Regions from separate parts of the Methylocystis sp. genome, predicted to be linked through region 1. Evidence: predicted binding sites of a transcription regulator. Region 1 holds the regulator's gene; the other holds the start of a gene.

Region 1 (15,437 bases):
CGGCGGCCGCCCGCAAATCATCGTCGCGCTGCTCGCCGATTTCCTCGTCGATGGCTTCGAGCCGCGCCACCGTCGTCGACAGGCCGTTGATCTGGCGCGCTAGGCGCACCGCGTCGCGGCGCGCGGCGCTGAGCGCCGGCCGCGCCAGACGCCCGCGCTGATCGATGATGCGGTCCTCGACGCGATCGAAGGCCGCGCCAAGCTCGGCGGCTTTTCGCGCCAGCCCGTCGATCAGCGCATGGGTCAGCTGTTCGAAAAGATCGATCGGCGAGTAAAGGCGGGCGCCGCGATCGACGGCGATGCGCGTCGCCTCGACACTATCCATCGGCAGTCGGCGCGCGCTGATGAAGAAGCTCGCGCCCGAAACGAAGCGGACATAGTCGGTGCGAGACGTCGGTCCGCTCAAATCGCGTTCGTAATCGAGCAGCGCGCCGCTGACAATTCCGTCCGAATATTCGATGTGCTGGTGGTCGACCGGATCGCACAACGAATCGCGCGCGTCTTCGGGAAGCGCCGTAATCCGCGCCAGCAGCGGGCGCGTGCGCACGTCGGCGAGATCCATGTGCAGCCACAAGAATCCCTCTCGCGGCGCGCAGATCGTATCGAAATCCTCGGCGGTTCCCGGCGCAGCTTCGCCCTCGCCGTTAAACCGCAGGAGCCACAGACATCCTGGAATATGCGAATAGGGCGCGATGGCGAGGCGGTCTGGCATTTTGGCGGCGCTCACGGGAAGACTCGAAAACAGAGCCCGGCGGAATATGACAGGCTCACGACAGGCGCGGCGTCAATCCTCGGATAGCCGGGTCTTGCCCGGCCCATGCGGCTCGACGAGCGCGCCGAAATCATGCGGCTCCTTGCGGGCGCGCCTGAGCGCGGCTTCGAGAAATTGGGCGAAGGCGTCGATGTCACGTTCTTCGGTCCGGTGGTTGATGATCGCAGCGCGGATCGCCGGAACGCCGTCGAGGATGGTCAGCGACGGCGCCGCTTCGCCGCGCTCATGCAACTCCATGACGATTTCGCGGGCGAGCGAACCGTCTTCATCGTCCTTGACGCCGAAACAGACAATGTTGAGCGTCACCGGCGCCCGCAGCACGAAGGCGTCCGATTGGACGATCCAAGATTCGAGCCGCTTCGCCATGCGGCAGGTCTGCTCGATACATTGGCCGAGACGCTTCGCGCCGAAGGTTTCGATGGTGAACCAGGCTTTGAGCGCGCGAAAGCCGCGCGAAAGATCGGGTCCAAGATCGCAGGGCCATGTGTCGCCGGCCGCGAGGCCGCGCGGCGCGCGGGTCAGATAGGCGGCGTTGGCGGCGAAGGCGCGCTTATGAGCCTTAGGATCGCGCACCAGAAAGAAACCTGCGTCATAAGGGACGTGGAGCCATTTGTGGAAGTCGAAGGCGATGCTGTCGGCGCGCTCCAGCCCCTTGATCATCGGCTTCAGCGTCGGCGACAGCGCCGCCAGCGCGCCGAAGGCACCGTCGACATGGAACCACATGTCCTCGCTATGGGCAACATCGGCCAGCCGATCCAAGGGGTCGATCGCGCCGGTGTCGACGGTTCCCGCCGTGCCGACGATCAGAAAAGGCCTGAACCCCGCCGCCCGGTCGGCGGCGATGGCGCGGCGAAGATCGCGCACGCGCATCGCTCGGCGCTCGTCGGAGGGAATGAGGCGCAGATGCCGCGCGCCGAGTCCCGCGAGCTCCATCGCCTGGCGGACGCAATTATGCGCTTCGGGCGACGCATAGGCGATGAGCTGACCTGTTTGCGCGCAAAGTCCGTTGAGCCGCACGTCGTTATCGCCATAGGCCTGGTCGCGCGCGACGAGCAGACACAGGAAATTGGCGATCGAGGTGCCGGTGACGAAAATGCCGCTCGCATCCGCCGGAAAGCCGAAGGCCTCGGCCATCCAGGCGGCGATCTGGCGCTCGACGTCGATGGCGATGTGATTGCGTCCGCCGCAGTTCGAATTCATGCCGGCGGAGAGCATTTCCGCGATCATGCCGACCGGGGTGCCGGCGCCCTGCGCCCAGCCCATGAACATCGGATGGGTGTTGCCGGTCGCGAAGGGCTTGATATAGCGGTCGAAATCCTCGAGCACGGCGGAGAAATCGCGCCCCTCCTGCGGCAGCTCACGCTTGAAACGCGCCAACGCCTCTCCGCTCGGCTCGGTCCAGACCGGGCGTTCGCGCAAATTCCGCAGATGGTCGAGCATCATGTCGAGCGCGCGATGGCTCTCGGCGCGAAATTCGTCCCAGTCTTCAGGGTCGAGATTGACCGGCATGTCCTGAGCCTCGCGCGCCGGCGGCGCGGGGGAGGCGCAACGACGGCTGCGATAGGTCGCGCGAAGGCGTTTCACGCTCCTGCAAATAGCCGGGTTTCCCCGTCTGGCGCAACCTCATCTATTTTCCGATGCTTACGGCCACAGACCCGACATGCTCGACCTCGCCTTCGACAAGGTCGCCGGGAAGGAGGGGGCCGACGCCCGAGGGCGTGCCGGTGAAGATCAGATCGCCGGGCGCGAGCGCGACATTCCGAGAAAGCGCCGCGATGATTTCGGGCACGCTCCAGATCAGATCGCCAAGATCGCCGGCCTGTCGATTGACGCCATTGACGGACAGCGCGATGCGCCCGCGCGTCGGGTGGCCGATCTCAGCAACGGGGCTTATGGCGCCGATCGGCGCGGAATGATCGAAACCCTTCGACATGTCCCAGGGGCGGCCGGCATTGCGCGCCGCGGTTTGCAGGTCGCGCCGCGTCAAATCGATGCCGGCCGCATAACCGAAGACGCAGTCGAGCGCCTGCTCGACGGGGATATCAGCGCCGCCGCGGGAGAGCGCCGCGACCAGTTCGATCTCGTGGTGAAAATTATTCGTCAGCGTCGGATAGGGAATCGTCGCGCCGCTCTCGACGACGGCGTCGGCGGGCTTGGCGAAGAACACCGGCGGCTCACCGCCCTCGCCCTTCGCCGCCTCTTTTCCCATCTCTCTGGCATGCGCGGCGTAGTTCAACGCGATGCAGAATATCCGCCGCACCGGAAACCGCCGCGCGTCTTGCGCGATGGCAACGCTCGGGCATGGCGGCGGCGGGAAGATGAATTCAGCGGACATGTCTTTGCTTCCGCCTCCAGGTCAATCGTAATCGGCAGGATTGAAGCTGCGCAGCGTGCCGCAGAACTCGCAGGTGACGCCGATGCGGCCGTCGTCGCCGATCATGTCGCGGCGCTCTTGCGGCGAGAAGCTTCTCAACAGCTTGTCGATGCGCTCATGCGAACAGCGGCAGAATTCCTCCAGCGCGCGTTCAGCGAAGACCTTGACGCCGCGCTCATGGAACAGGCGATAGAGCAGGCGTTCGCTCGACAGCGCCGGATCGACGAGCTCGTGATCTTCCAGAGTCGCGGCGAGCGCCTGGCCCTCGGTCCAATGATCATCGTCGTCGTCTTCCATAAGCTCCAGCGCGCCCTCGGGCGCGTCGCCAGGGGGAAGATCGCGGGCGCGCGCGCCGCCGGACGGCAGATATTGCAGCAGCAGGCCGCCGGCGCGCCAGCTGCGGCCTTGCGGCGTGACGCTTTCGGCGACGGCCAGTCTGACGAAAGACGGAATCTGCTCCGATTGCTGGAAATAAAGATGCGCCGCCTCGGCGAGGCTTTCTCCCTCGAGCGGCACGACGCCCTGATAGCGCGCGGCGTCTTCCTCCCGCTCGATCGTCAGCGCGAGATGACCCCGCCCAAACAGCGCCGCCGGCGCAACATCGTGGATGTGCGCGACGCGCTCAGCGTCGAAACGGGCGAAACCCCGGAGTTTCCCCGGCGCGTCATAATCGACGACGAGCATGTCGACCGGACCGTCGCTGCGCGTCTGCAATTGAAAGCGCCCATGCGATTCGAGAATCGAGCCGAGCAGCGCGGCAAGCGTCACCGCCTCGCCGAGGAGACGCGCGACCTGCAGCGGATAGGCGTAATGATTGAGGATGGAATCGACGGTGGGGCCAAGGCGCGCGACCCGGCCGCGCAGGTCGAGCGCCTCGACCGCGAAGGGCAAAACCCTGTCATCCTCGGAATAAAACGCCGCCGGGCGACTCGGCGCCGGGTCGCCGCCTTGCCGCATCAGACCTGCCCCGGCGCGAGACACCAGCACAACACGCCCTTCTGGGCGTGCAGTCGGTTTTCCGCTTCGTCGAAGATGACCGACTGCGGCCCGTCGATCACTTCCGCGGCGACTTCCTCGCCGCGATGCGCCGGCAGACAATGCATGAACAGCGCATGTTTCGCCGCCGCGCGCATCAGTTTCGCGTCGACCTGATAGGGCGTGAGCGCGGCGCGGCGCTGCTCCTCGTCGGCGTCGCCCATCGACACCCAACAATCGGTGATCACGGCGTCGGCGCCCGCGACCGCCTCATAGGGATCGCGCGTCAGATTCATCTTCGCGCCATTGGCTTTCGCCCAGCCGACGAGTTCTTCCGACGGCGCAAAATCTTGCGGCGTCGCGACATTGATCGTGAAGCCCAGCCGGCCGGCCGCATGGACCCAGCTTGCGAGCACATTATTGGCGTCGCCGCTCCAGGCCACCGTGCGGCCTTCGATCGGACCCAGATGTTCCTCGAAGGTCATGACGTCCGCCATCACCTGGCAAGGATGCGACTGCTTGGTCAGCCCGTTGATGACCGGCAGATTGCCGTAGCGCGCCAGCTCCATGAGATCGGGATGCGAGAGAATGCGCACCATCACGGCGTCGAGAAACCGCGCGAGCACGCGCGCCGTATCGGCGATGGTTTCGCCGCGGCCCAGCTGCATTTCGGCGCCTGTCAGCATGATCGTTTCGCCGCCGAGTTCGCGCATCGCGATATCGAAGGAGACGCGCGTGCGGGTCGACGGCTTGTCGAACACCATGCCAAGATATTTGCCGGCGAGCGGCCGTTCGGTCGGCTCGACGCCCTTGACGCGACGCGACTTGAGCGATTTGGCGATATCAAGAATGTAACGCAGCTCTTCGCCGGAATGATCGGAGAGATCGAGAAAGCTGCGCGGCCGCGTCAGCGAATGGGCGGTCATCACGCGGCTCCGAGCTTTTCGGCGGGCGTGGCGAGCCGCGCGCATGCGGCGGAGAGGCGCGCCGCCGCTGCGGCGATGTCGTTCTCGTCGATGACGAGCGGCGGCAACAGGCGCACGACATTGTCTCCGGCAAGCACCGTCAACAGGCCCTCGGCGCGGGCGGCGGCGGCGAAATCGACGTTGGGAATTTTCGTCTTGAGGCCGAACATCAGACCTTCGCCACGAATCTCCTCGATCAGCGACGGATAACGGTCTTCGAGTTCCGCAAGCCGCTGGCGCAGCAGCGCGCCGAGACGCGCGACGCGCGCCATGAAGCCGTCGGCGAGCACGACGTCGAGCACGGCGCCGCCGACCGCCGTCGCCAGCGGATTGCCGCCGAATGTCGAGCCATGAGCGCCTAGCGTCATGCCTTTGGCGGCCTCGCGCGTCGCGAGACAGGCGCCGAGCGGAAAGCCGCCGCCAAGCCCCTTGGCGAGCGCCGCAATATCGGGCGCGACGCCGGCGTGTTCGCAGGCGAGAAACTTGCCGGTGCGGCCGACGCCGCACTGCACTTCGTCGACAACCAGGAGCAGACCGCGCGCGTCGCAAAGCGCCCGCAGCCGCGCGAGGAATGAGGGCGCGAAAACCCGCAGCCCGCCTTCGCCTTGAATGGGTTCGAGCAACACGCCGGCCGTTTCTTGCGTGATCGCCGCTTCGACGGCGTCGTAATCGCCGAATGGAACCTGATCGAAGCCCTCGACCGGCGGTCCGAAGCCGTCAAGATATTTGGCGTTGCCTCCCGCGGCGATCGTCGCGAGCGTGCGGCCATGGAAGGCGCCTTCGAAGGTGATGAGGCGATAGCGTTCCGGGTTGCCGTTCACCGCGTGGAACTTGCGCGCGGTCTTGATCGCGCATTCCACGGCCTCGGCGCCGGAATTGGTGAAAAAGACCAGATCGGCGAATGTGGCTTGGCAGAGCCGCTCGCTGAGGCGCTCGGCTTGCGGGATGCGAAACAGATTGGAGACATGCCAAGGCGCGTCAGCCGCGCGCTTCAACGTCTCGACGAGATGCGGATGATTGTGGCCGAGCGACAACACGGCGACGCCTGCGCTGAAGTCGAGATAGCGGTCGCCGTTTTCCGCGGTCAGCCACGCGCCTTCTCCCTGTTTGAACGCGAGATCGGCCCGCGGATAGGTCGGATAAAGCGCTGAGGTCAACAGCCCTGCTCCACGCCTCCTGTCGCCGGCATCGGCTGGGGGAAGCTCAAAAAAACAAAGCGCCGCCCTGTTGAGGGCGGCAGTTCGATGGGGATTTTAAGCGCGCCGCCCTACGCGGTCAAATCCTAGACGCCGCAGGAATATTAGAGCCCGCAGCGAAAAAGCGGATGCCGGTTTTTCGCGCAAAGCGTGCTCTAAGCTTTTGGAATCTGTCGCGTCATCTGCGCTTTGGCGATTCCGTCCAACCGCAGCGCGATCTAGCGTCGAAGCCGCGTCGCGCCGTCGCGCAAGGGTGAGTCTCTCATGCAACAGTCTTTGTGAAAGGCTGTTGAGAACGCGAGCGCGCGCTTGCCAGCGCGACTCGCGCGTGATTCAAAGTAAACAGAAAGTTTCTAGTCGGCGCCCGCATCGTTAATTCGGGCGCGTTCTCTCGAGTGTTGATGCGCGTCACATCGCGGCTGGGCTTCAGGCCTGCGCAACGGTCGGAGGCAGACTCCGATCCGCGCTCGACCCGAAAGAATGGAGAAGCCTAATGTCATGGACCGACGAACGCGTCGAACTGCTCCGCAAACTCTGGAGCGACGGGCTGAGCGCCAGTCAAGTGGCGGCTGAACTCGGACCGGGCATCACGCGCAACGCCGTCATCGGCAAGATCCACCGGCTCGGGCTCGCCGAGCGCGCCAAAACGGTCAGCGCGCAGCGGCCGCGGGTCGCCAAGGCGCCCCGTCAGACGCAGCCGCGCATGAACGGAACCGCGTCGCACGGCAATCTCGCGCTTGCTTTCGCGCCACATGCGCTGGCCGCGCCGCGGCATGCGCCTGAAGAAGAAGTGGTGATCCCGATGTCGGAGCGCGTCACGCTCATGGAGCTGCGCGAATCCATGTGCCGTTGGCCGATGGGCGATCCGACGTCTGCGGAATTCCGCTTCTGCGGCGGCAAATCAAGCATCGGCGGCGGGCCATACTGCGCTTATCATGCGCGCGTCGCCTATCAGCCGGCCCAGGATCGCCGCCGCGCGCGCGATCAGTTCAGGGCGCAGCGCTACGCGTAAGCCGTGACGGCGGTCATTCGTGGCCGAAGGTTTCGTCGAAGGAATAGCCGGCGCCGCGCACCGTGCGGATCGGATCCTTTTCGCGGCCGCGGATCATGGCCTTGCGCAGACGTCCGACATGGACGTCCACCGTGCGCTCGTCGATTTCCGCCGACATGCCCCAGACGCTGTCGAGCAGTTGCGCGCGCGTGAATACCCGGCCCGGCTTCTCCATGAAATATTCGAGCAGCCGGAACTCGGTCGGTCCGAGGTGAATTTCGCGCCCCGACCGCCGCACCCGACGCGTGTCGCGATCGAGATCGATGTCGCCGAGGGTCAGCCGCGAGGCGACGCGCTCGGGCCGCGCCCGGCGCAGCAGCGCGCGCACCCGCGCCATCAGCTCCGGCGTCGAAAACGGCTTGACGACATAGTCGTCGGCGCCGACCGAGAGCCCGCGCACGCGCTCCCCCTCTTCGCCGCGGGCGGTCAGCATGATCACCGGCATGTCCTTGGCGCTGTCGCGGGCGCGCAGCCGCCGGCAGATTTCCAGACCGGACACCCCCGGGAGCATCCAGTCGAGAATGACGAGATCGGGCGGCGACTCGGCCAGTCGCAGCTCCGCCTCGTCGCCATTGTCGACATGTTCGACCTGGTAGCCCTCAGCCTCGAGATTATAGACAAGCAGCGTCGCAAGCGAGGTCTCGTCCTCGACGACGAGGATGCGCGGCGCTCGATCGCTTTTGCCGTTGCGCTGTACGACGGAAGTCACTTCGTTCATTGCGCCGCCTCATCCTTCACGCCGAAATCGGGAACGCGCGATTTCGGTCGTTCGGTGGGCATCGACTCTCCGGTGACGAGATAAATCACTGTTTCCGAAATATTGGTCGTGTGATCGCCGATCCGCTCCAGATTCTTCGAACAGAACAGGAGATGGGTGCAAAAGGAGATGTTGCGCGGATCCTCCATCATGAAGGTGAGAAGATCGCGGAAGACGGAATCCTCGAGCGCGTCGAGATCGGAATCATTCTGCCACACGGCGTGCGCGCGCTCCGTGTCGCGCAAGGCGTAGGCGTCGAGCGCGTCCTTAAGCTGCATCGCGGCGACTTCATGCATCGACTTCAGGCCGACGATGGCGCGCGGGACTCGGGCCTCCGAGACGATCTTGAGCGTTCGCTTGGCGATGTTTTTCGCGAGATCGCCGACGCGTTCGATATCGCCGGAGATGCGGATCGCGGCGATGCATTCGCGCAGATCGACCGCCAGCGGCTGACGACGCGCGATGGTGAGAATGGCGTTTTCCTCGATTTCGCGCTGAAGCGCGTCGAGCCGCGGATCGCTGGAGACAACGCGATGGGCGAGGTCGACGTCGAAGCTCGACAGGGCGTCCATCGCCTCCGCCAGCATTTTTTCGGCGACGCCGCCCATTTCAGCGATGCGCCGTCCGAGGGACTCAAGATCCCGATCGTAGGATTTGACAATATGATCGCTCATGAGCGCCGTCCTTGAGTCGCTGTTAGCCGAAACGGCCGGTGATATAGTCGAGCGTTCGCTTCTCTTTCGGCTTGTTGAACACGTCGTCCGTCTCGCCGAACTCGACGAGCTCGCCGAGATACATGAAGGCGGTGTAATCGGAGACGCGAACCGCCTGTTGCATGTTGTGCGTAACGATCGCGATCGTGTAGCGGTTCGTCAGCTCGTCGATGAGCTCCTCGACCTTCGCCGTCGAGATCGGATCGAGCGCGGAACAGGGCTCGTCGAACAGGATCACTTCCGGCTGCACGGCGACGCTGCGGGCAATGCAGAGACGCTGCTGCTGGCCGCCAGAAAGCCCAAGGCCGCTTGCCTGAAGCTTATCCTTGACCTCGTCCCAAAGCGCCGCGCCGCGCAGCGCCGTTTCGACGCGCTGGTCGAGATCGGCGCGCGACAGTTTCTCATAGAGCCGAATGCCGAAGGCGATGTTCTCATAGATCGACATTGGGAAAGGCGTCGGCTTCTGGAAAATCATGCCGACGCGCGCCCGCAGGGCGTTGAGGTCGATCGCAGGGTCGAGGATGTTTTCGCCGTCGAGGAGCACCTCGCCCTCCGCCCGCTGTCCGGGATAGAGGTCGTACATGCGGTTCATCACCCGCAGCAAGGTCGACTTGCCGCAGCCCGAAGGACCGATGAAGGCGGTCACCTTATTGGCGTGGAGCGGCAGGCTGATGTTCTTGAGCGAACGATCGGCACCGTAAAAGAAATCAAGACCGCGCACCGTAACTTTTGTCGGCGGTTCTTTCGGAGATTGGACGGCGGCGTTCATTTCGATTTCCTCCGGCCGGCGCTTAACGTGCGCGCGGCGATCGACAGGGCGAGAACTGCGACAGTGATCAGCAGCGCGCCGGTCCAGGCGAGTTGCTGCCAGTCCTTGTAGGGCGAGAGCGCGAACTGGAAGATGACCACCGGCAGGCTCGCCATCGGCGCCGCCAGATCGGTGCTCCAGAACTGATTGTTGAGCGCCGTGAAGAGAAGCGGCGCGGTCTCGCCCGACACGCGCGCCACGGCCAGCAGCACGCCAGTGACCAGCCCCGCCTTGGCGGCGCGATAGGCGACCTGGCTGACGACATGGGAGCGCGGCGCGCCGAGCGCCGAAGCCGCCTCTCGCATTGATCCGGGCACGAGCAGCAGCATGTCCTCGGTCGTTCGCACGACGACCGGAACAACGAGCAGCGCAAGCGCCACCGCGCCCGAAATCGCCGAGAAATGGCCCATCGGATGCACAAGAATTGTGTAGACGAACAGGCCGACGACGATCGAGGGGGCGCTGAGCAGAATGTCGTTGATGAAGCGAACGACGAGCGTCAGCTTCGAATAACGGCCGTATTCGGCCATATAGGTTCCGGCCAGCATGCCGAGCGGCGTGCCGATCGCCACGCCGATGACGGTCATGATCAGCGAGCCGGCGATGGCGTTGAGCAATCCTCCGGCGCTGCCGGGGGGCGGCGTCATCTCGGCGAAGACCGCCGGAGACAGGCCGCGGACGCCTTCGTAAAGAAGCGCGACGAGGATCAGAAACAGCCACGCCAGCCCGAACAGGGCCGCGACCCAGCAGAGCGTCGTCGCGATGGAATTGGTGCTGCGTCGAGTTGCGTAAAGCGACATGGGCGTCTCCCTACGCTGACTTTTGTTCGATGCGCATCAGCATGTAGCGCGCAATCGCCAAAACGATGAAGGTGATGACGAAGAGGATGAGGCCGAGTTCGATCAGCGCCGACGTATAGAGGTCGCCGACCGCCTCGGTGAACTCATTGGCGATGGTCGCCGAAATCGTCGTGCCGGGCGCGAGCAGAGACCCGGAAATTTTATGCGCGTTGCCAATGACGAAAGTGACCGCCATCGTCTCGCCGAGCGCCCGACCGAGACCGAGCATGACGCCGCCGATCACGCCGACGCGCGTATAGGGCATCACCACATAGCGCATCACTTCCCAGGTCGTGCAGCCGATTCCGGTCGCCGCTTCCTTCAACACCGGCGGCACCGTCTCGAAAACGTCGCGGGAGATTGAAGCGACGAAGGGCAACACCATGATCGCGAGAATGAAGCCCGCCGTCAGCATGCCGATGCCGTAAGGCGGGCCGGCGAAAAGCGCCGAGAACACGGGAATGTCGCCAAAGGCCGCGATCAGCGCCGGCTGCACATGCGACTGCAGAAACGGAGCCAGCACGAAGAGGCCCCAAATGCCGTAGATGATCGACGGGATGCCGGCCAGGAGTTCGATCGCCGTGCCGATCGGCCGGCGCAGGATATAGGGGCAAAGCTCGGTGAGGAAGATGGCGATGCCGAGTCCGACGGGAACGGCGATCAGCATGGCGATGGCCGAGGTCATGATCGTGCCGTAGATCGCCGGAAGCGCGCCGAAATTTTCGGTGACCGGATTCCAGGACTGCGTCACGAGGAAGCCGAAACCGAAGGCCTTCATCGCCGGCCACGAGCCGTAGACGAGGGAAATAATGACGCCGCCCAGGATCACCAGGACGATGACGGCCGCGCCGCGCGTCGCCTCGCGGAACATCCGGTCGACAAGCGCCATCCTGCTCAGCGCACGCGATCGATCGGCGGTGGCTGACGGCGAGGCCGCCTGGTGCAAGACTACTTCCGACATTTCCGAATCCGCCTCCCCGCCAGCTGCGTTCGCGCTTCGCTGGCTCGGTTCGATCGAGAACATTCGCTCAACTCCCGGCGCCGTCCTGCTTGGATGGGCGCCCATGTTCCCAGACGGCCGCCCACGGCGGCCGTCCGAGTCTGTTGAAGCAAGCCTCGGCTCGCCGCGTCAAAGCGACGAGAGCGGCTTACCGTCGGTCCCTTTGACGCCGGTCCAGGTCTTCTTGATGAGCTCGACGACCGATTTCGGCATCGGAATATAGTCGAGTTCTTCAGCCATCTTGGCGCCATGAGCGAAGGCCCAGCCGAAGAACTTCATGGCTTCGCCCGCAGCCGCCTCATCCTTGGGCTCCTTGGGCAGAAGAATAAAGGTCGCGGCGGTGATCGGCCACGCCTTCGCGCCGGGCTCATTGGTCAGGATCTCATAGAATCCCTCAGCATGGGCCCAGTCGGCGCCCGCCGCGGCCGCCTGGAACGAGTCCATGCTCGGCGCGACAGCCTTGCCGTCCTTGTTGACCATCTTGGTATAGGTCAGCTTGTTCTGCTTGGCGTAGGCATATTCGACATAGCCGATCGCGCCCTTGGTGTTGGCGACATTGTTCGCCACGCCTTCATTGCCCTTGGCGCCGATGCCGACCGGCCATTCAACCGAAGTGTTCTCGCCCACTTTCGACTTCCAGTCGGGCGAAACCTTCGAGAGGTAATTGGTGAAGTTGAAGGTCGTTCCCGATCCATCGGAGCGATGGACGACGACGATCGGCTCCGACGAAAGCTTCGCCTTCGGATTGAGCTTCTTGATCGCCGGATCGTCCCATTTGACGATCTCGCCAAGGAAGATCTTGGCCACGGTATCGCCGTTGAGCGTGAGTTCGCCGCCCTTCACGCCAGCAAGATTGACGACCGGCACGATGCCGCCGATCACCTGGGGCCATTGAATGAGGCCGGCGGACTCGAGGTCTGCGGCCTTCAGCGGCTGGTCGGAGGCGCCGAAAGTGACCGTCCGCGCCTTGATCTGCTTGATGCCGCCGCCGGAGCCGATCGACTGGTAGTTCAGCCCGTTGCCGGTGTCTTTCTTATAGGCCTCGGCCCATTTGGCGTAGATCGGATAGGGGAAGGTGGCCCCAGCGCCGGAAATGTCCAGCGCGCTAGCCGCGCCGGCCATGACGGCGAGCGCCAGCGCTGCGCCAGCGCCGCGCCTGAAAATCTTCGAGATCATATGAAGGTCTCTTTCGCTCGAGAACAGACTAAGCGATGCGCGCCCCGCGTCATCGCGCGCCAGAAATTAGCGGCCCGACAATAGGTTTTTGTGACACAAAGATTACAGTTTTATGACATTTAAGTTATTTCAATATCAGAATCTTGTAAAGTGAATTAGCCGACCTCGCTTCCGGGCAGGATGACGCGAAACAGCGTCCCCTCGCCGAGCGCCGACTCGATCGCGAGCCGACCGCGATGTCGTAACACGATATGTTTGACGATAGCGAGTCCCAGACCGGTGCCGCCCTTGGCGCGGCTCTTGCCTGCGTCGACGCGATAGAAGCGCTCGGTCAGTCGCGGAATGTGCTCCGGCGCGACTCCGGGTCCGTAATCGCGCACCGACAGAACGACGAGCGCGCCCTTGCGGACAAGCGAAATGTCGATGGGCTTGCAGGCGCCGTGTTCGGCGCATCCATATTTCAGCGCGTTTTCGACGAGATTTTCGATGACGCGGGCCAGTTCGTCACGGTCGCCCGGCGCGACGACGTTCGGCTGGAGATCGAGATTGATGGCGACGCCCCTGTCCTCGGCCATCTGCGACAGCGTATCGACGATGTGAGCGACGAGCAGCGTCAGATCGACAGGCGTCGCCGGCCGAAGATGCATATGTTGCTCGATGCGCGACAGGGACAGAAGATCGTCGACCAGCCGCGCCATGCGCTGCGCCTGTTCGCGCATGATGGCAAGGAATTTGTCGCGCGTTTCGCTGTCCTCGCGCGCCGGGCCCTGCAGCGTCTCGACAAAGCCGAGCAGCGAGGCGAGCGGGGTTCGCAGCTCATGGCTGGCGTTCGCCACGAAGTCGACGCGCATGCGCTCGACGCGCCGCGACTCGGTGAGATCGCGCAGGCTCACGATGGCGGCGGGCTCGAAGCCTTCGATCTGCATCGGCGCGATATGGGCCTCGAACCAGCACTCCACCGGCAGGCGCTCGACCCAGACGGTTTTCTCGGCCTCGCCGCCCTCGAGCACGCGGGCGACGGCGTCGAGCATGTCGGGAGAGCGAAGACTGCGGGACAACGGCTCGTTCAGCCGAATCGCCGGCGCGAGGCTTTGCGCCGCAGCGTTCACGGCGACGACATGGGTTTCGGAGTCGATGACGAATATCGGCTCCGGAAGCGCATTGATCACCGGCGCCAGCAGATCCATCGCCTGATCGCGCCATTTGCGTTGCTGAGCCGATAGGGTCATGGCGACTGGCCCCGCGCTATTCAATTTGAGCGCTCCTCCAAAATGCGGGCGATCGCCTCGCGCAAGGTCGTCCAGCGGCGCGCGCCTTCGTCGGCGCCCAGAAGCGCAAGCGCGACGACAAACGGGATGAAGTAATAGACCATGCGAAACAAAAGCAACGACGCCAGAACGCTTTCCTGCGAAGCCGCCGGAATGGCGTGCAGCATGGTCGCTTCAAAGACGCCGATGCCGCCCGGCGCATGGCTGATCACGCCAAGAATGCAGGCGACGATATAGACCGCCACGAAGGGCACAAAGTCCAACGGAACGCCGACCGGAAGCAGCACATAGAGCGCGCCAGCGGCGCAACATAGATCGGCGACGCCAAGCGCGAACTGCGCCGCAGTCGGGACAAAACCGGGCAGATCAAGCGCGTGGCCGCGAAGCACGATGCTGCGGCGCTCGAAGGTCACCCAACCAAAATAATACAGCACGCCGCCAAGGATCAGCACGCCCGGAATGACGTGAAGAAGCGCTGGCGCGCCGTCGAGCGCGGATAGCGCGCTCGCGCCGTAAACGAAGCCTATGCCCATCATCAGCGTCATGCCGAGCCAGAAGGTGACGCCGGCGAACACGGTGATGTTGGCGACCTGCAACGCGCTCAGCGAGACGCGCGAGTAAATCCAATAGCGGACGGCCGCGCTGGTGATGATCGCAAATCCCAGATTGAAGGAAATCGCGTAGCTGGCGAAGGAGGCAAGGGCGGCCACTCTGTAGGGCGCATGCGCGCGCATGTGCCACAGCGCGACGACGTCATAGCCGGTTAGGAAAAGATAGGAGAGGGCGGAAAGCGCCAGCGCGGCGAGAATTTGCGTGGCGCTCGTCGCGCGAAAGGCGTTCAGCAGATCGGCGTAGCTCAGGTTCGAGAGCGTCGTTCCGAGAATATAAGCGGCGAGCGAAAAGACCGCGAGACTGGCCGCGACGCCCAGCGCGCTCAACGCGCCTTTGGGCAGCCGGTTGCGAAGGGTCTCAAAAAATCCTGCGTTTTCTCGTGGCCTCACGACCGGCAGCCCCGGCGTGGCGGCCTGCATCAGTTCGTTATCCTGCTGAGTCACGCTGCCCCCGCGCCAGCCGCCGCCAGGTTCTTGGAGCATTCAATCGACAAGCCTCGCAATCGTCATTTCGCTTGATGTTCGTTTTTCTCATCGCTTCTCGCCTTGTCCGGTTCAATCCCTCAATCATGTCATGGCGATGACTGGCAGGCGATGGCTGGACAGAGCGACAATCGGGAACGTTCGAGCCTTCAATGAGCTTGGCGTCGCACGCGCCGGCGTCAAGCCCTAACCGCCTTTGAACCCACGAATCTTGACTGACGAACGCGTGTTCTGGATGTACGCTTTCTAAATCGGGGTGAAACGCCGCCGAAAAAAGGGCTGTCATTGTTTACAGGACAGTCGTCAACCGATTGCCGGCCCTTTCAGTTCGACGACATTTCCTTCGGGATCCTTGATGTAGATCGACGGTCCCGGGCCCTCCGCGCCATAGCGTGAAGCGGTTTCGCCGGCCTCCACGTTGTGTGCGGCGAGGCGGCTGCGGATATCGC
Region 2 (15,437 bases), on a different contig from region 1:
TTCCTCGACGCAGCGATCGAAGTCGGCGCCGATCTTGTCCATTTTATTGACGAAGACGATGCGCGGCACATTATATTTGTCGGCCTGACGCCAGACGGTCTCGGTCTGCGGCTCGACGCCCTGATTGCCGTCGAGAACGCATACCGCGCCGTCGAGCACGCGCAGCGAGCGCTCGACTTCGATCGTGAAGTCGACGTGGCCGGGCGTGTCGATGATGTTGAGGCGCTTGCCGTTCCAGAAGGTCGTCGTCGCGGCGGAAGTGATGGTGATGCCGCGCTCCTGCTCCTGCTCCATCCAGTCCATCGTCGCGGCGCCTTCATGCACCTCGCCGATCTTATGGCTCTTGCCGGAGTAATAGAGGATGCGCTCCGTCGTCGTCGTCTTGCCCGCATCGATGTGGGCCATGATGCCGAAGTTACGGTAGTCCTCGATCGGATGAGAGCGGGCCATGACGGTTGTCCTCGTGAAAGCTCGTGCTGCGCCTTACCAGCGGTAATGCGAGAAGGCGCGGTTGGCCTCCGCCATGCGATGGGTGTCTTCGCGCTTCTTCACCGCGGCGCCGCGGTTGTTGGAAGCGTCGAGCAGCTCGGCCGACAAACGATCGACCATGGTCTTGTCGTTGCGGGCGCGCGCCGCAGTGATGATCCAGCGGATGGCGAGCGCCTGACGGCGTTCGTTGCGCACCTCGACCGGCACCTGATAGGTGGCGCCGCCGACGCGGCGCGAGCGCACTTCGATCGCCGGCGCGACATTTTCGAGCGCCTGCTTGAACACCGCGAGCGGATCGCTCTTGGCCTTCGACTCGACCTGATCGAGCGCGCCATAGACGATCCGCTCGGCGACCGACTTCTTACCGTCGTACATGATCGAGTTCATGAATTTCGCGAGAACGACGTCGCCAAATTTGGCGTCCTCGATAACCTCGCGCTTTTCCGCCCGGTGACGTCTCGACATCGCCGTCTCTCCTTATTTCGGACGCTTCGCGCCGTATTTCGAACGGCGCTGCTTGCGGTCCTTGACGCCCTGCGTATCGAGGACGCCGCGCAGAATGTGATAGCGAACGCCGGGAAGGTCCTTGACGCGGCCGCCGCGGATCATCACCACCGAGTGCTCCTGAAGATTGTGGCCCTCGCCCGGAATGTAGCCGATGACCTCGAAGCCGTTGGTCAGACGCACCTTGGCGACCTTGCGCAGCGCCGAGTTCGGCTTCTTCGGCGTCGTCGTATAGACGCGTGTGCACACGCCGCGCTTCTGCGGGCAGGACTGCAGATGGCGGGCCTTCTCGCGATAGGTCGGCGCTTGGCGCGGCTTGCGGATCAACTGACTGATCGTCGGCATTCAATAGGTCCTTCGCGGATGGCGAATGGCGGATATCGGGTCCCGGCGCGCATGGCCTTAAGGCGATCCTTAAGACATGCGCAAACGAGCGAAGCGCCGATGGCCGTAAGGGCCAAGGCGCTTCTAACGCAGAGGATCCCGGAAGCCGGGATCGTGCCTTCCTGTCCATCGCTCTCGCGATGGGATGATTACCAATTACGCTTGGCGGTCACAGGCAAGGCGACAGCGTTTAAGTTCGAAGGATCGAGAGCGAGGCGCTCGCGACGGCGTGAACTTACGGCCTGTCGAAAGTGCGCGGAACCTAATGGCGAAGGTCGGGGGCGTCAAGCAAAGAATCTGTCATGATTGAAGAAAATTCGTATCTCGCCGCCGCTCGGATTTTGTTGGGAATGACAGCGATGCGAGAGCCTCGTACCCAGAAGAAATTCTCAAAAGCTGCTGCGCCGACCCCGCGCTCTGGTCAAGCCTCCGCGCCCCTTCACTCGGCGCGCGCCGCGCGAGAGGAAATCCGTAAGCTCCATGTTTGGGCGTCGCTCTGTGCGCCCGCTTTCGCGGGCATGACGGCGCAGGGCGCGCGCGCCGCAAATCGTCGCAGGCGGGCCCGCGCCGTTTTACGGCGCCGCGAAAGCCGGTAAGTTCACGCTGAAAAAACAAGGGAGGAACCCAACGCATGAGCCATGTCGCGCATGAGCTGCACGAAGAATTTCCCGAGCAGGCCGAGGCGATTCACACGCTGAAGGCCGGCAACGCCCATTTCGCCCGCATCGCCGAGGAATATCACGAACTCAACCGCGCCATTCACCGCATGGAGACCAATGTCGAACCGGCGGATGACGCGACCATCGAGGATTTAAAAAAGAAGCGGCTCGTCCTGAAGGATGAGATCGCCGGCTTCCTGGCGACGGTTTAAGGCCCCCTCCCCAGCCCTCTCCCGCGTAGCGGGGGAGGTGGCGAGCGCAGCGAGCCGGAGGGGGCGCGGCGCTGCGCCTACCGATATTGCGCCGGGGCCTGCGGATTATTGGCGGGATTGCTGTCGTGCTTGGTGAGCCGCGTCACCAGCGGGCCGCCGACGAGCGGCGCAATCTCCGCCTCCAGCGCGTCGGCGACGTCCTTGCCGTAAACTTCCTCGCCGCCGACATGAATCGAGAAGGCCTTGCTGTGCTTTTCGATTTTCGCCGGGTCTTCGATCACCGCCTTGGTCCATCTGTAGAGCGGAAAATCTGCCTGGCCCTCGCGTTCCGCCGCAGCGACGTAGTCGCTAAAGGCGTCGAGCTGGTTACGCAGCCTGGCGTTGTGCTTTGCAAGAATATCCCGCAAGGGCTGAAGTCCCGGATTCTCCGGGTCCTTGCGGGCGAGCTTGGCCGCCTCGTCGGCGAGATTGACCCGAACCTGATATGCCCAGTCTTCGCTCATCGATCCGCTCCCTTAAGGGCTTAAGCCGCGCCCCTTCATGTCTTTTTCAATTTCGGCAGGGCTGAAAAAACATAAGGAAGATCGGCCTGAATTCGAGGCTTTCCAATCTCCGGCCGACGCCGGCGCCGATCGCTTTACAGGCAAATCTCATTGTCGCCATTCTGTTTAACGGCGCATACTCAGGGACGAGGTGATTTTTTCACCGATCCGTGTATAAAGAACGACCGGCGCCGGAGCGGCGCCTTTGAATCGGACGTTGGCCACATTTCAGCCGCCTTGGCCCCGGACTTTGTCGGCGTCGACAACGCGCCTTCCGGAAGTCACGCCGTCGAGTCGAGAAAATGTCGACCGTTGCGCCAACGTTGCGCCCTTGCAGGCCGGAGGCGGCCGCTTTTGCGCGGACGCAGTTCTGTCGCGCCGGCCCGGACATTTAAATCGCGGCCGTAAATAGCAAAGGTTGAAGATGCCGACCATCGCTCTCGTCGACGACGACCGCAACATTCTCACCTCCGTCTCCATTGCCTTGGAGGGCGAGGGTTATCGGGTCCAGACCTATACCGACGGCGCACAGGCGCTCGATGGGCTGCGCGCCAATCCGCCTGATCTCGCGATTTTCGATATTAAGATGCCGCGGATGGACGGGATGGAGCTTCTGCGCCGACTGCGGCAGAAGTCGGACCTGCCGGTGATCTTTCTCACCTCGAAGGACGAGGAGATCGACGAACTCTTCGGCCTCAAGATGGGGGCCGACGACTTTATTCATAAGCCGTTCTCGCAACGCCTCCTGGTCGAGCGGGTGAAGGCGATTTTGCGGCGCGCCAATCCCAAAGAGGCCGCCGCCCAGAAGGAAACCGAGGCCAAGGTCCTGGAGCGCGGCGCGCTGGTCATGGACCCCGAGCGCCACACCTGCACCTGGCGCGGCGATCCGGTCGTGCTGACGGTGACGGAATTCCTGATTTTGCAATCGCTGGCGCAGCGTCCTGGCGTTGTGAAGAGCCGCAATGCGCTGATGGACGCGGCCTATGACGACCAAGTCTATGTCGACGATCGCACGATCGACAGCCACATCAAGCGTTTGCGCAAGAAATTCAAGATCGTCGACAATGATTTCGAAATGATCGAAACGCTATACGGCGTAGGCTATCGATTCAAGGAAGCCTGAGTTCTCGCCGAGGGTGCGCGAGATGGACGCAAGCATCGAGGGCGCGGGCGACGTGAACGTCGCCGACGAACCAGTCGCGGAGACGCCCTGCGAGGCGGTTGCCGCGGCGCCGACGCGCGCGGCGGCGTCGCGGGCGCGGCTGGGACGCAGGATGTCGCGGAGCCTGGCGCGCGCGTTGCGCACCGTGCAGACGCATCTCTCATCCTCGCTGACCCGCCGCATCGTCGTTCTCAATCTCGGCGGTCTTGTCGCGCTGCTCGGGGGCTTTCTCTATCTCAACCAGTTCCGCGAGGGTCTGATCGACGCGCGGGTGCAGAGCCTTCAGACGCAAGGCGCGATCATCGCCGCGGCGGTGGCGGCGTCGGCGACGGTCGACACCGACGCGATTTCGATCGACCCGGAAAAACTCTTAAAGCTCGCCCCCGGCGAAAGCGCGAGCGGCGCCGAAGGCGGTTCGCCGCTGGAGTTTTCTCTCAATCCCGAGCGCGTCGGCCCGTTGCTGCGGCGTCTCGTGTCGCCGACGCGGCTGCGGGCGCGCATCTACGACCACGACGGCTTTCTGCTGCTCGACTCGCGCTCGGTCTCTGGGCGCTCGAACATTCTGCGCTTCGAATTGCCGCCGCCGAGCGCGCCGCCCGCCACGCTCGACGCCTCGTCCTTCGTCGAGCGGGCGTTTAACTTTATCCAGCGCCTGTCGCATCGACCGGAACTGCCGCTTTACGAAGACATCGGCATGGGCAATGGCAAAGCCTATCCCGAGGTCGGCAGCGCGCTTGGCGGGCGCATCCATTCGGTGGTGCGCGCCAACGCCAAAGGCGAATCCATCATTTCCGTCGCCGTTCCGATCCAGCGCTTTCGCTCGGTGCGCGGCGCGCTGCTGCTCTCGACGATGAGCGGCGACATCGACGCGATCATCGTCGCCGAACGCTGGGGCATCATCCGCATCTTTCTGGTCTCGGCGGGAGTGATGCTGTTGATTTCGCTGTTCTTCACCAACACCATCACCGAGCCCATGCGCCGCCTCGCTGAGGCGGCCGAGCGCGTGCGGCGCGGCGCAAGGTCACGTCAGGAGATTCCGGATTTTTCGGACCGGCCGGATGAAATCGGCCATCTCTCCGGCGCGCTTTGCGACATGACCAAGGCGCTCTACAACCGCATCGACGCGATCGAGCATTTCGCCGCCGACGTCGCGCATGAACTCAAGAATCCGCTGACCTCGCTGCGCAGCGCCGTCGAGACCCTGCCGATCGCCAAGACCGACGCGTCGCGCGACAGGCTGCTCGCCATCATCAAACATGACGTTGGCCGGCTCGACCGCCTGATAAGCGATATTTCCGACGCCTCGCGACTCGACGCCGAGCTGGCGCGGGCCGACATGGGCGTCGTCGACCTTTCGGCGGCCTTGTCCACCGTCATAGAAGTGGCGCGCGCCATCGACCGGGGCGACGGCGTCACGATCGAGCTTACGATACGTCCTTCTCCGCAAGATTCCTCGCGCAGCAACTGGCGCGTTCTCGGCCATGACTCGCGTCTCGGCCAGGTGCTCAACAATCTGATCGACAACGCCAGGTCGTTTTCGAAGCCCGGCGGGACCGTGCGCGTGCGGCTGTGGCCGGAACGCGCCAACGGACCCGGCGGCCAGCAGCTCGAGGGCTATGAGATCATCGTCGACGACGACGGTCCTGGAATTCCCGACGGCGCCTTCGATCGCATCTTCGAGCGTTTCTACACGGATCGGCCGGAACAGGGATTTGGCCAGAATTCAGGACTGGGGCTTTCGATCTCGCGTCAGATCATCGAGGCGCATGGCGGGCGCATCCGCGCGCTCAATCGCACCCGCGCGCATCCGCAAGGCGCCGACGGGCCGCGCTGCGGCGATACCGTGCTTGGCGCCCGCTTCGTCGTTTGGCTGCCGGCGGCGCGATGACTCCGCCGCCGCAGGGGTCCGCCTATCTGCACGCCAACGCCCTGGTGCTGGGCGAATTTGGCCTGCTGCTCCGCGGACCGGCAGGCGCCGGCAAGAGCACGCTGACCCTGCAGCTCATCGCCGACTGGCGCGCGCGCGGCGCCTTCGCGGCCCTTGTCGGCGACGACCGGGTAGCGATGGAAGCGCGCCACGGCCGGTTGATCGCAAGGCCCCATCCTTCGATCCGCGGGATGATCGAAGCGCGCGGTCTGGGGGTGCTGCGCGTCGACTTTGAGCCGGCCTGCGTATTGCGGGCGGTGGTCGATCTGCTCGCACTCGATGAGTCGCCAGAGCGATTTCCGGACGCGAGCGAATGCAGGACTGAGTTGAGCGGCGTCATATTGCCGCGTCTGTTCGAAAACGCGGCGCGCGTCGGGGCTGTGACGCGAATCGGCTCCTATATTCAGGCCGTTGCGACAAATTGAAGGAGCCGTGCTGTTTTCGCTTGCCTATTTCGCGGCGTTGCACAAAATGTCGCCCCTGTTGAGCGGTGCGATAACGGCTGACGCAATGGCTTCGAGTGCGCCGTTCGCCCTGTGTGGCCGATGCGTTTTTTTGATGTCGGCGCGCATGAGACGTCTTCATGAGTGGTAGGGTCGTATGATCGGAATGGTCTTGGTGACCCACGGCCACCTTGCCACTGAGTTTCGCGCGGCGCTCGAACACGTCGTGGGACCTCAAAAGCAGATTGCGGCGATCTCGATCGGGCCCGAGGACGACATGGAGCGCCGGCGCGCCGATATCATTGAAGCGATCCGCGAGGCCGACACCGGCGAAGGCGTGGTGCTGCTCACCGACATGTTCGGCGGAACGCCCTCCAATCTCGCCATCTCGGTGATGGACGGCGGAAAGGTCGAAGTGCTTGCCGGGGTCAACTTGCCGATGCTGATCAAACTCGCCTCGGTCCGCGATACGCAACCTCTGGAACAGGCGGTGCTGCAGGCGCAGGACGCCGGGCGCAAATATGTATACATCGCCAGCAAAGTGCTCAGTGCGAAATGAATGATCTCGTGACCGACAAATTGCATCAGGCTGCGGCCGAAGAGACGATGTCGCGGGAGATCGCGATCGTCAACAAGAAAGGGCTGCACGCCCGCGCCACCGCCAAATTCGTGCAGTGCTGCGAAAAATTCGACGCGGTCATCACCGTGTCTCGCGGCGAAGAAACCGTGGGCGGCAGTTCGATCATGGGCATTCTGACGCTTGGCGCCGGCCAGGGCTCGACCATCACCGTCACCGCGACGGGACCGCAAGCGAAGGCCGCGCTCGATGCCTTGGAGGCGCTCGTCGCCAATCGCTTCGGCGAAGACGAATAGAGCGCGATCGCCGACGTCGCGACTTTCACGTAGTGCAGAAGCTTCTCCTGTTCGCAGGCGAGTGACATGTCCGTCTTGACGGTTTACGCGCGGGTGCTGGGATTGCTGCGGCCTCAGGCGCGGCTCGCGACAATTCTCGTCGCCGCCAATCTCGCGCTCGCCGTCGCCGCTTTCGCCGAACCGATGCTGTTCGGTCGCATCATCGATCGCATGACTCGCGCGCAGGCGCCCGGCGAAACCTTGACATGGGGCGATCTGCTGCCGCTCGTTTCCGCCTGGGCGGCCTTCGGTCTGTTTTCGATTGGCGGCGCCATACTCGTCGGGCTTAACGCCGATCGTCTCGCGCATCGCCGGCGACTGGCGGTGATGTCGGATTATTTCGACCATGTTCTGAGCCTGCCGCTGAGCTTTCACGCCAATGTCCATTCGGGCCGTCTGCTGAAGACGATGCTCGACGGCGCCAACGCCATGTGGGGGCTTTGGCTGTCGTTCTTTCGCGAGAACTGCGCTTCCTTCGTCACACTCTTCGTGCTGCTGCCGGCGACGCTCTTCGTCAATTGGCGACTCGGCGCGCTGCTGATGGGGCTCGTCGTGGTTTTCTATTTGGCGACGAGCTTCGTCCTGCGCCGCACCGAGGATCTGCAGGGACAGGTCGAGCGCTATAACTCCACGCTCGTCGAACACGCCTCGGATGCGCTCGGCAATATCCCTGTGGTGCAGAGTTTTACGCGCATCGAAAGCGAGTCGCATGCGCTCAACCGAATCATCGACGACGTGCTGGCGGCGCAATTGCCGGTGCTTTCCTGGTGGGCGTTCGTCGTGGTCGCCAGCCGAGCCTCGGCGACTTTGACGATTCTTGCAATCTTCCTGTTGGGGGTCTGGCTGCATTTGCGCGGTCTGGCGACGATCGGCGAGATCGTCGCCTTCATGAGCTTTGCGACCATGCTGATCGCAAGGCTCGAACAGGTGGTCGGCTTCGTCAATGTGCTCTTTATGCAATCGGCGAAGATTGGCGAATTCTTCGCCGTGCTCGACACGCAGCCGAGCGTCGCCGATCGACCCCACGCGCGCGACGCCGAACGTCTGACCGGCGCGGTCGAATTCGACAACGTTTCCTTTTCTTATGATGGGCGGCGGCAGGCGGTGCGCGACGTGTCGTTTACGGCGAAGCCCGGCGAGACGATCGCGCTCGTCGGCGCGACCGGCTCGGGAAAGTCGACAACGCTCGGGCTCTTGCATCGGGTGTTCGATCCGGACAGCGGCGTTGTGAAAATCGACGGCGTCGACATTCGCGAATTCACCTTAAGCTCGCTTCGCCGCAACATCGGCGTCGTGTTTCAGGAGCCGATGCTGTTCGCGCGTTCGATCGAGGACAATCTGCGCATCGGCAATCCCAACGCGACGGAGGAGGACATCGCGCATGCGCTTGAATTGGCGCAGGCGAGGGAATTCGTTTCAAGCCAGAGCGACGGGCGAGCGACGCGCGTCGGCGAACGCGGCCGCTCGCTTTCGGGCGGCGAACGTCAGCGGCTGTCGATCGCGAGAGCGCTGCTGAAGGACCCGCCGATCATGGTGTTCGATGAAGCGACCTCGGCGCTGGACGCAACGACCGAACGCCTGATCCAGAAGGCGCTGGAGGCGGCGACGCACGGGCGCACCACCTTCGTCATCGCCCATCGCCTCGCCACTGTGCGCAGCGCCGACCGCATCCTCGTCTTCGATCAGGGCGAGATCGTCGAGAGCGGGAGCTTCGACGAATTGGTGGCGAGAGGCGGCCGTTTCGCGACGCTTGCGGCGGCGCAATTCATGACCGAACCGACGGTTTCGACGGCGCCGCTCGACGGGGTCTATGAGGCGACGGCGGCGCAGCCGGTCGCGGGGCAATGCGGCGCGCAGACGCGCGCGTAAGGCAATCATTGAATTCGTTCGCCGCGGCTCGTCATGAGACGCCCGCATCAAGCTTATACGCGCGCGCCGCGGCAAGTCGCCGCAATCGAAAACGCGCGCAGAAACAAATGAGAAAGACCGCAGAAATTCAAACTCAATAGGCTCCGCTCTCGTCTAACGGCGCTCGCCCTCGAACCCGCGAGCATTCTTTGAGTATCCGCTTATCGCCGCAAAAGCCGTCTCGCTTCGAGACTCGCGCTTTAGCGCCGGCGGATATTACGCGGAGGATTCAGTATGAGATTCAACATTTCAAGCGGATTGATCGCCATCGCATTCCTTCTTGTGATATCGGCGCCGCCTTCCGCCTCGGCGCGCGCCCAACGGGCCGCCGCTTCGGCAAGCCATAAGGCGAAGGACGCCCCTGTTTCGGCCGCAGCGCCGAAGGACGCCGCGGAACGCGCTCTGATGCAGCTGTCGCAGGACGGCATTTCCGCCCTCCGCGCGATTCGGTCGGCGCGAATCGCGCTCTTCAACGGTAAGCCGGAAATTGTCTCACAGCTCTTGGACAGCGCCGAAGCCTCTCTCCGCACGGCCGAGAATGAAGCGCCCTCCTTCACCATAAAGGCAAGCGAGACGATCAACGGCAAGGATGCCGAATCCGCTACGGCGAGCCAGAAGCTCGACCTCATTCCGATCGATGCGACGCTCGCGCTCGCCGACAACTATGTTCCGACGCGTGAAAATCAGGCGCATATCGCCAAGGCGAACGAGCATCTCAAGAATGGCGAGCAGAAGGCGGCCATCGAAGAGCTGCGCCTTGCCGAAGTCGATCTGAAATACACGCGCATTCTGATGCCGATCGAAGCGACGAAGAAACATGTCGATCAGGCGGTCCAGCTCCTGGGAGAGCACAAATATTACGAAGCGAATTTGGCGTTGAAAGCGGTTGACGACGGGCTGACGGTCGAAACCGTCAATCTTGTCGACCAGACCAGCAGGCAAGGCGCCGGCGCGCAAAAACCCGCCGCAAAATAGCGCCTGTAAGTCCAATTCCGGTTGATCAGTTCGCCGAGCTGTCATTCCCGGCAGGCCGAAGACCTGACCGGGAATCCAAAGCCGATTCAGAAGCGCTGCGGGTTGGCTTTTGGATTCCCGATCGCGCGCAAAGCGCGTCGGGAATGACAGGCGAACGGTTCGCCGCGAAGTAACGCCTATCCCATCACAACAAAAGGCCGCGCCCCTTTCGGAGCGCGGCCGCAGGCTTTTTTTAATGCGATCTTCTTTAGCGGATCACATAAGGCAGCAGGCCCAAGAATCTGGCGCGCTTGATCGCCTGGGCGAGTTCGCGCTGCTTCTTGGCCGAAACGGCGGTGATGCGCGAGGGCACGATCTTGCCGCGCTCGCTGATGTAGCGGGAGAGCAGACGCGTGTCCTTATAGTCGATCTTCGGCGCGTTCGTGCCGGAGAAGGGGCAGGACTTGCGGCGGCGGAAGAAGGGACGGCGGGGCGCTGAGCTCATTCTTCCTCTCCTCCCTCAACCTTGCTTTCCTCGCGGCGCGGGCGGCGTTCGCCCCGATCGCCTCTGTCGCCGCGTGGGCCGCGGCGCTCGCCGCGATCGTCGTCCTCGCGCTTGCGGAGCTGAGCCGAAGGCCCCTCCTCCAGCGCGTCGACGCGCAGCGTCAGCACGCGCAGAATGTCTTCATTGATGCTCTGCTGGCGCTCCATCTCGGCGATCGCCGCCGGCGGCGCGTCGATGTTCATCAGGGTGAAATGCGCCTTGCGGTTCTTCTTGATCCGATAGGCGAGCGATTTGACGCCCCAATATTCGGTCTTGCCGACCGTGCCGCCGAGCGACGCGATGACGGTTTTGAACTGCCCGGTCAGAGCCTCCACCTGCTGGGGAGAAACGTCCTGACGGGCGAGATAGACATGCTCGTAAAGAGCCATGGATTTTTCGCCTTTCCGTTGCCGCGAGCCGTTCCGGCGCCAAGCCCTTCGAGCGTTTCTTGGGGACATGCCCCGGAAAGGCTCGAACAGGAAAGTTCGAAGGCGGAGACACGGGAAGACGGGACATTAGCCCTCGCTTTTTGGGCATATTCTTGTCCGAATATGCTCGTAAAGCGCTTCCGTTCAGCCCCCGGCCGGGAACATCGCGATGGGCGGTTTATACCGGGCTTTAAGCAGGATGCAAGAGCATGACGCCGTTCGGCTTGTCGCCACAGGGCCGCGCCACTATGGTCCAGCCGTCCGGCCGCCGCCAGGAGAGACGAGATGACGCGGAAATTCAGAATGTTCGCGCTGCTCGCCGGCCTCTCCGCGCTGCTCTCCGCCTGCGACAAATGCGGCGGTTTCCAGGAGCTTCGCGCGCCCGGCGTGCCCCACGCCTGCAAGGACGGCGCGCCGCGCTGAGCATTATCTCCAGCACGCACAGTCTGTTTGATATAGTTCTCGCCCTGACGACAGGCGCGCCGGAGCCTCCCTTTGCCGAACGCCAGCACCTTCCTCGACATGAAACGCCGGGGCGAGAAAATCGTCGTCGTCACCGCCTATGACGCGCCGACCGCGCGCATCGAAGTCGAGGCTGGGGTCGACATTATTCTCGTCGGCGACAGCGTCGGCGTGAATATTCTCGGCTATGCCCATGAGCGCGAAGTGACGCTCGCCGACATGGCCCATCACATCGCCGCCGTGCGGCGGGGGGCGCCAGAGGTCTACATCATCGGCGACCTGCCCTATGCGAGCTACGATACGATCGAGCAGGCGATCAAAAGTTCGCGAATCCTGCAGCAGGCGGGCGCCGATTGCGTGAAATTCGAAGGCGCCGCGCCCGAACTCGTTCGCGCGCTGACGGCGGCGGGTTTCGACGTCTGCTGTCATCTCGGGCTCGAGTCGCAACATCACGACGTAAAACGTCGCCAGGGCAGGACCGCGCAGGCCGCCGCCAAACTCTACGACGACGCGCTGGCGCTCGACGCCGCCGGGCAGAAATTTCTGGTGCTGGAGCTCGTGCCGCAGGAGCTTGCGGCGCGGATCACGCAAGCGATCGGCGCGCCGACGATCGGCATCGGCGCCGGCGCGGCGACCGACGGACAGGTGCTCGTCGTCAATGATCTCGCCGGGATCACCGCGCGCGAATTCAAGCATAACCGGCGCTACGGCGCTATCGGCGCGGCGCTTCGCGAGGCAGTCGCTTCCTATGCGCGCGACGTGCGCGCCGGGCGCTTTCCAGAAGAAGCGCACGCGTTCCATATGGCCGACGAGGAACGCGCCGCCTTCGAGCGCGGGCGCGGCGGCGAGGCTTAAGCCGCGCCGATGACGGCGGGCGGCGCGCCGGCGAGACGTCGACTCCACATAATTTCGAACAGCGATTCCAGCGCGCGGGTATATGCATAGACGTCGAAAAGCGCCGTCGTCAGACGATTGGCGGCGAGCTTCGCCCGCAGGTCGGCGCAGCGCGAGGGATCGTCCGCCATGGCCAGCGCGATCTCGAAATAGGCGCCGAAATCCGGCGCAATCAGCTCCGGCAGCCCGATCGCATGGAGCAGGCTGCCGGCGACGCGGGAGGGAAAAGTGTCGCCCGCGCAGGTCACGATCGGCACCCCGGCCCAGAGCGCGTCGCTCGCCGTCGTATGAGATCCGAAAGGCGCCGTATCGAGCGCGAGATCGGCGAGTTGCAGGCGCGCCAGATGTTCGGCCTGCGGCAAATGCGGCGCGAACACAAGCCGTCGCGCGTCGATGCCGCGACTGCGTATTTCATTGCGCAGATTGCCTTCGGCCAGCATCGCCGCCGACAGCCACAGCACCGCGCCCGGCGTCGCCTCGAGCAGCCGCGCCCAGAGATCGAAGATAAAGGGCGTGAGCTTATAGGCCTGATTGAAGCAGCAATAGACGAAGCCTTCCTCCGGCAGGCCGGCGGCGCCCCGCGACGGCGCGGCGCGCGGCGGCGCGCCCCGCCCGTGCGGTTGATAGGCGTTCGGCAAATAGGCGAAGGCTTCCGAATAGGCCGACGACGAGGACGGCGGCGTCACATAGCGATCGGTGACAATGTAATCGCACACGCCGGCTCCGAGCGTGCCGGGATACCCAAGATAGTTGACCTGAACAGGTGCCGGTCGCAGCATCATCACGCCGGTGCGCGCGCCCCGAGTGAACCCCTTGAGGTCGATGAGAATGTCGACGCCGTCCGCATGGATGCGGCGCGCCGCCTCAACGTCGGTCAGCGCCGAAATGTCGATGAAAGCGTCAAAGGCGGCGCGCAACCTCGTCCGCATCGCGCCCTCCAAGCCGCAATAGCTGTAAGCGCGGATTTCGAAACGCGATCGATCATGGGCCTCGAGCGTCTCGACCAGAAGATGCGCGGTCGCATGGTCATGAAAGTCGTTTGAGAGATAGCCGAGGCAAATCCTGCCGCGGGGAGAGAGATCGAAGCGCATATCGAGGCGCGCGCGCAGCGGCGCCGCCGCCAAACGGCGAGCCGCGGTCCAGCTCTCGGAACAGGCGCGCTGTTCGCTGGCGGTGATCCCTGGCTCCGAAAGCAATATGAAGGGGGGCGTCGGCGGGCCGTCCGGCGTGGCGAGCGCCGCGCGAATTTGCGGGGCAGCGCTGGCGAAATCGTCCCACTCGCACATGGCGCGGCTGCGAGATATGGATTTCATGGCGCCCTTTCGCGAGGGGCCGATCCGCTCATATCCGGCCGATGCGCTCTAAGCGATTTCCGTGCCGTATAACAATTGCCATTGCGCCAGTTGCGCCATTAGGCCGAGTTGCCAGCATTGTCGCCGCCGCTAGAAGATGGCCCGCGCCGCGCCGCCGTCGGGGCGACCGGTCCCCACGAGGCCCATCATGACGTCAGCCACACCCCCGAGAGAAGCGCCGATCGGTCTCCTCGTCGTCAATCTCGGCACGCCCGATGCGCCGGACGTTCCCGCCGTGCGGCGCTATCTGGCGCAATTTCTGTCGGACCGCAGAGTCGCCGATCTGCCGCGCGCGCTGTGGCTCCCGATCCTCTATGGCGTCGTGCTCAATACGCGTCCACAGCGTTCGGCGAAGCTTTATCAATCAATCTGGAACCGCGACACGGACGAAGGTCCGCTGAAGACGATTACGCGTCTGCAGGCCGAGAAGCTGCAGGCGCGGATCGGTTCGCCGCGCCTTATCATCGATTACGCGTTACGCTACGGCGCGCCCTCGATCGCGACTCAGATTGCGGCTCTGACCGCGAAAGGCTGCGAGCGCATCGCGCTCCTGCCGCTCTATCCGCAATATGCGTCGTCGACCACCGGCTCCGCCGCCGACGCCGCCTTCGACGCGCTGCGCGAAATGCGCAAGCAGCCGGCGCTGCGCATCGCCGCGCCCTATTTCGACGACCCTACCTATATCGACGCGCTCGCGGCCAGCATCAGAGGCGCGCTCGCCACGCTCGATTTTGAGCCGGAAATTATTGTCGCGTCCTTTCATGGCCTGCCGCAGGCGCAGATCGATCGCGGCGATCCCTATCGCGATCACTGCGAAGTCACCTGGCGGCTGCTCCGCGACACGCTGGGGATGAGTCAAGAACGGCTGCGTCTCGCCTTTCAATCGCGTTTCGGACGCGCGCGATGGATCGGGCCCTATACGTCGGATGTCGTGGCAGAGCTTGCCGGCGCAGGCGTCAGGCGCATCGCGGTCGTCGCGCCGGGATTCACCGCCGATTGCCTGGAGACGATCGAGGAGCTCGGCGTCGAAATCCGCGATCTCTTTCTTAAGAATGGCGGCGAGAAATACGCCCGCCTGCCCTGTCTCAACGACAGCGAAGAAGGCTTGGCGCTCATCGAGACTCTGGCGAAGCGCGAGTTGGCGGGGTGGATGTAAGGCGCGATGAGAGGAATATGCTTCGTGTGGTTAGGCGGTCTTCGGCTCTAAGCGCCTAAGGTTTCATTGTTATCGATCCTCTCGGCAACAAAATCCCCTGTCTTCTCGTCCAAGTAAGCCAGTCGCATTTTTAGTCGCTTTTGAGGATAGCATTCCTTTATGGCGCGCGGATCGGCTGTTACATCCTTCGCCGTCGCAACAATGATATGCAATTCTCCATTGCAGTGGTCGCGCGACCAAATCAAGTTTTCGATAAACTCCTTGTGTGCAGTGGATCCTACCCACTTGCCCTTTTTTCGAGATGGATCGGATCGGTAAACCTTCCCACCATTCTCAAACTCATCTTTCCAGAACGTCACGGCGACCGTACGTCCATCCAAACTTCTGCCACTCCAGCTCCATCTAAGATTTTTTGGAATCACACCAAAAAAATCGAAACACGCGCGATGTGTCCATCTATCAGCCATGTCGAATTTTCCGTTAAGTTTTACGTCAATTGCAGCGG

Evidence for each region. The regulator PhoB, encoded in region 1, activates phosphate uptake and scavenging genes when phosphate is short. The targets are predictions, from matches to a motif close to TGTCATNNANCTGTCAT.
Region 2: the regulator PhoB is predicted to act here: its motif matches at 1,728-1,744, upstream of AB7I51_RS10915 (YdcH family protein).

The regions. Positions count from the first base shown of each region.
Region 1 covers NZ_JBFWVN010000001.1:128,533-143,969, forward strand. Annotated here, with positions in the region: gene AB7I51_RS00650 (CorA family divalent cation transporter) at 1-727, opposite strand, end outside; gene AB7I51_RS00655 (pyridoxal phosphate-dependent decarboxylase family protein) at 785-2,281, opposite strand; gene AB7I51_RS00660 (fumarylacetoacetate hydrolase family protein) at 2,400-3,107, opposite strand; gene AB7I51_RS00665 (Hsp33 family molecular chaperone) at 3,129-4,103, opposite strand; gene argF (ornithine carbamoyltransferase) at 4,103-5,047, opposite strand; gene AB7I51_RS00675 (aspartate aminotransferase family protein) at 5,047-6,243, opposite strand; gene AB7I51_RS00680 (GcrA family cell cycle regulator) at 6,776-7,294, shown strand; gene phoB (phosphate regulon transcriptional regulator PhoB) at 7,308-8,051, opposite strand; gene phoU (phosphate signaling complex protein PhoU) at 8,048-8,764, opposite strand; gene pstB (phosphate ABC transporter ATP-binding protein PstB) at 8,787-9,572, opposite strand; gene pstA (phosphate ABC transporter permease PstA) at 9,569-10,411, opposite strand; gene pstC (phosphate ABC transporter permease subunit PstC) at 10,422-11,411, opposite strand; gene pstS (phosphate ABC transporter substrate-binding protein PstS) at 11,580-12,626, opposite strand; gene AB7I51_RS00715 (ATP-binding protein) at 12,782-13,855, opposite strand; gene AB7I51_RS00720 (lysylphosphatidylglycerol synthase domain-containing protein) at 13,876-14,988, opposite strand; gene AB7I51_RS00725 (VOC family protein) at 15,292-15,437, opposite strand, start outside.
Region 2 covers NZ_JBFWVN010000031.1:1,798-17,234, forward strand. Annotated here, with positions in the region: gene fusA (elongation factor G) at 1-450, opposite strand, end outside; gene rpsG (30S ribosomal protein S7) at 484-954, opposite strand; gene rpsL (30S ribosomal protein S12) at 967-1,338, opposite strand; gene AB7I51_RS10915 (YdcH family protein) at 2,009-2,248, shown strand; gene AB7I51_RS10920 (hypothetical protein) at 2,326-2,751, opposite strand; gene AB7I51_RS10925 (response regulator) at 3,215-3,913, shown strand; gene AB7I51_RS10930 (stimulus-sensing domain-containing protein) at 3,936-5,840, shown strand; gene AB7I51_RS10935 (HPr kinase/phosphorylase) at 5,837-6,304, shown strand; gene AB7I51_RS10940 (PTS sugar transporter subunit IIA) at 6,480-6,881, shown strand; gene AB7I51_RS10945 (HPr family phosphocarrier protein) at 6,878-7,195, shown strand; gene AB7I51_RS10950 (glucan ABC transporter ATP-binding protein/ permease) at 7,262-9,103, shown strand; gene AB7I51_RS10955 (YfdX family protein) at 9,377-10,117, shown strand; gene rpsR (30S ribosomal protein S18) at 10,365-10,601, opposite strand; gene rpsF (30S ribosomal protein S6) at 10,598-11,029, opposite strand; gene AB7I51_RS10970 (hypothetical protein) at 11,354-11,491, shown strand; gene panB (3-methyl-2-oxobutanoate hydroxymethyltransferase) at 11,564-12,385, shown strand; gene AB7I51_RS10980 (UDP-N-acetylglucosamine-peptide N-acetylglucosaminyltransferase) at 12,382-13,737, opposite strand; gene hemH (ferrochelatase) at 13,925-14,932, shown strand; gene AB7I51_RS10990 (hypothetical protein) at 14,980-15,399, opposite strand.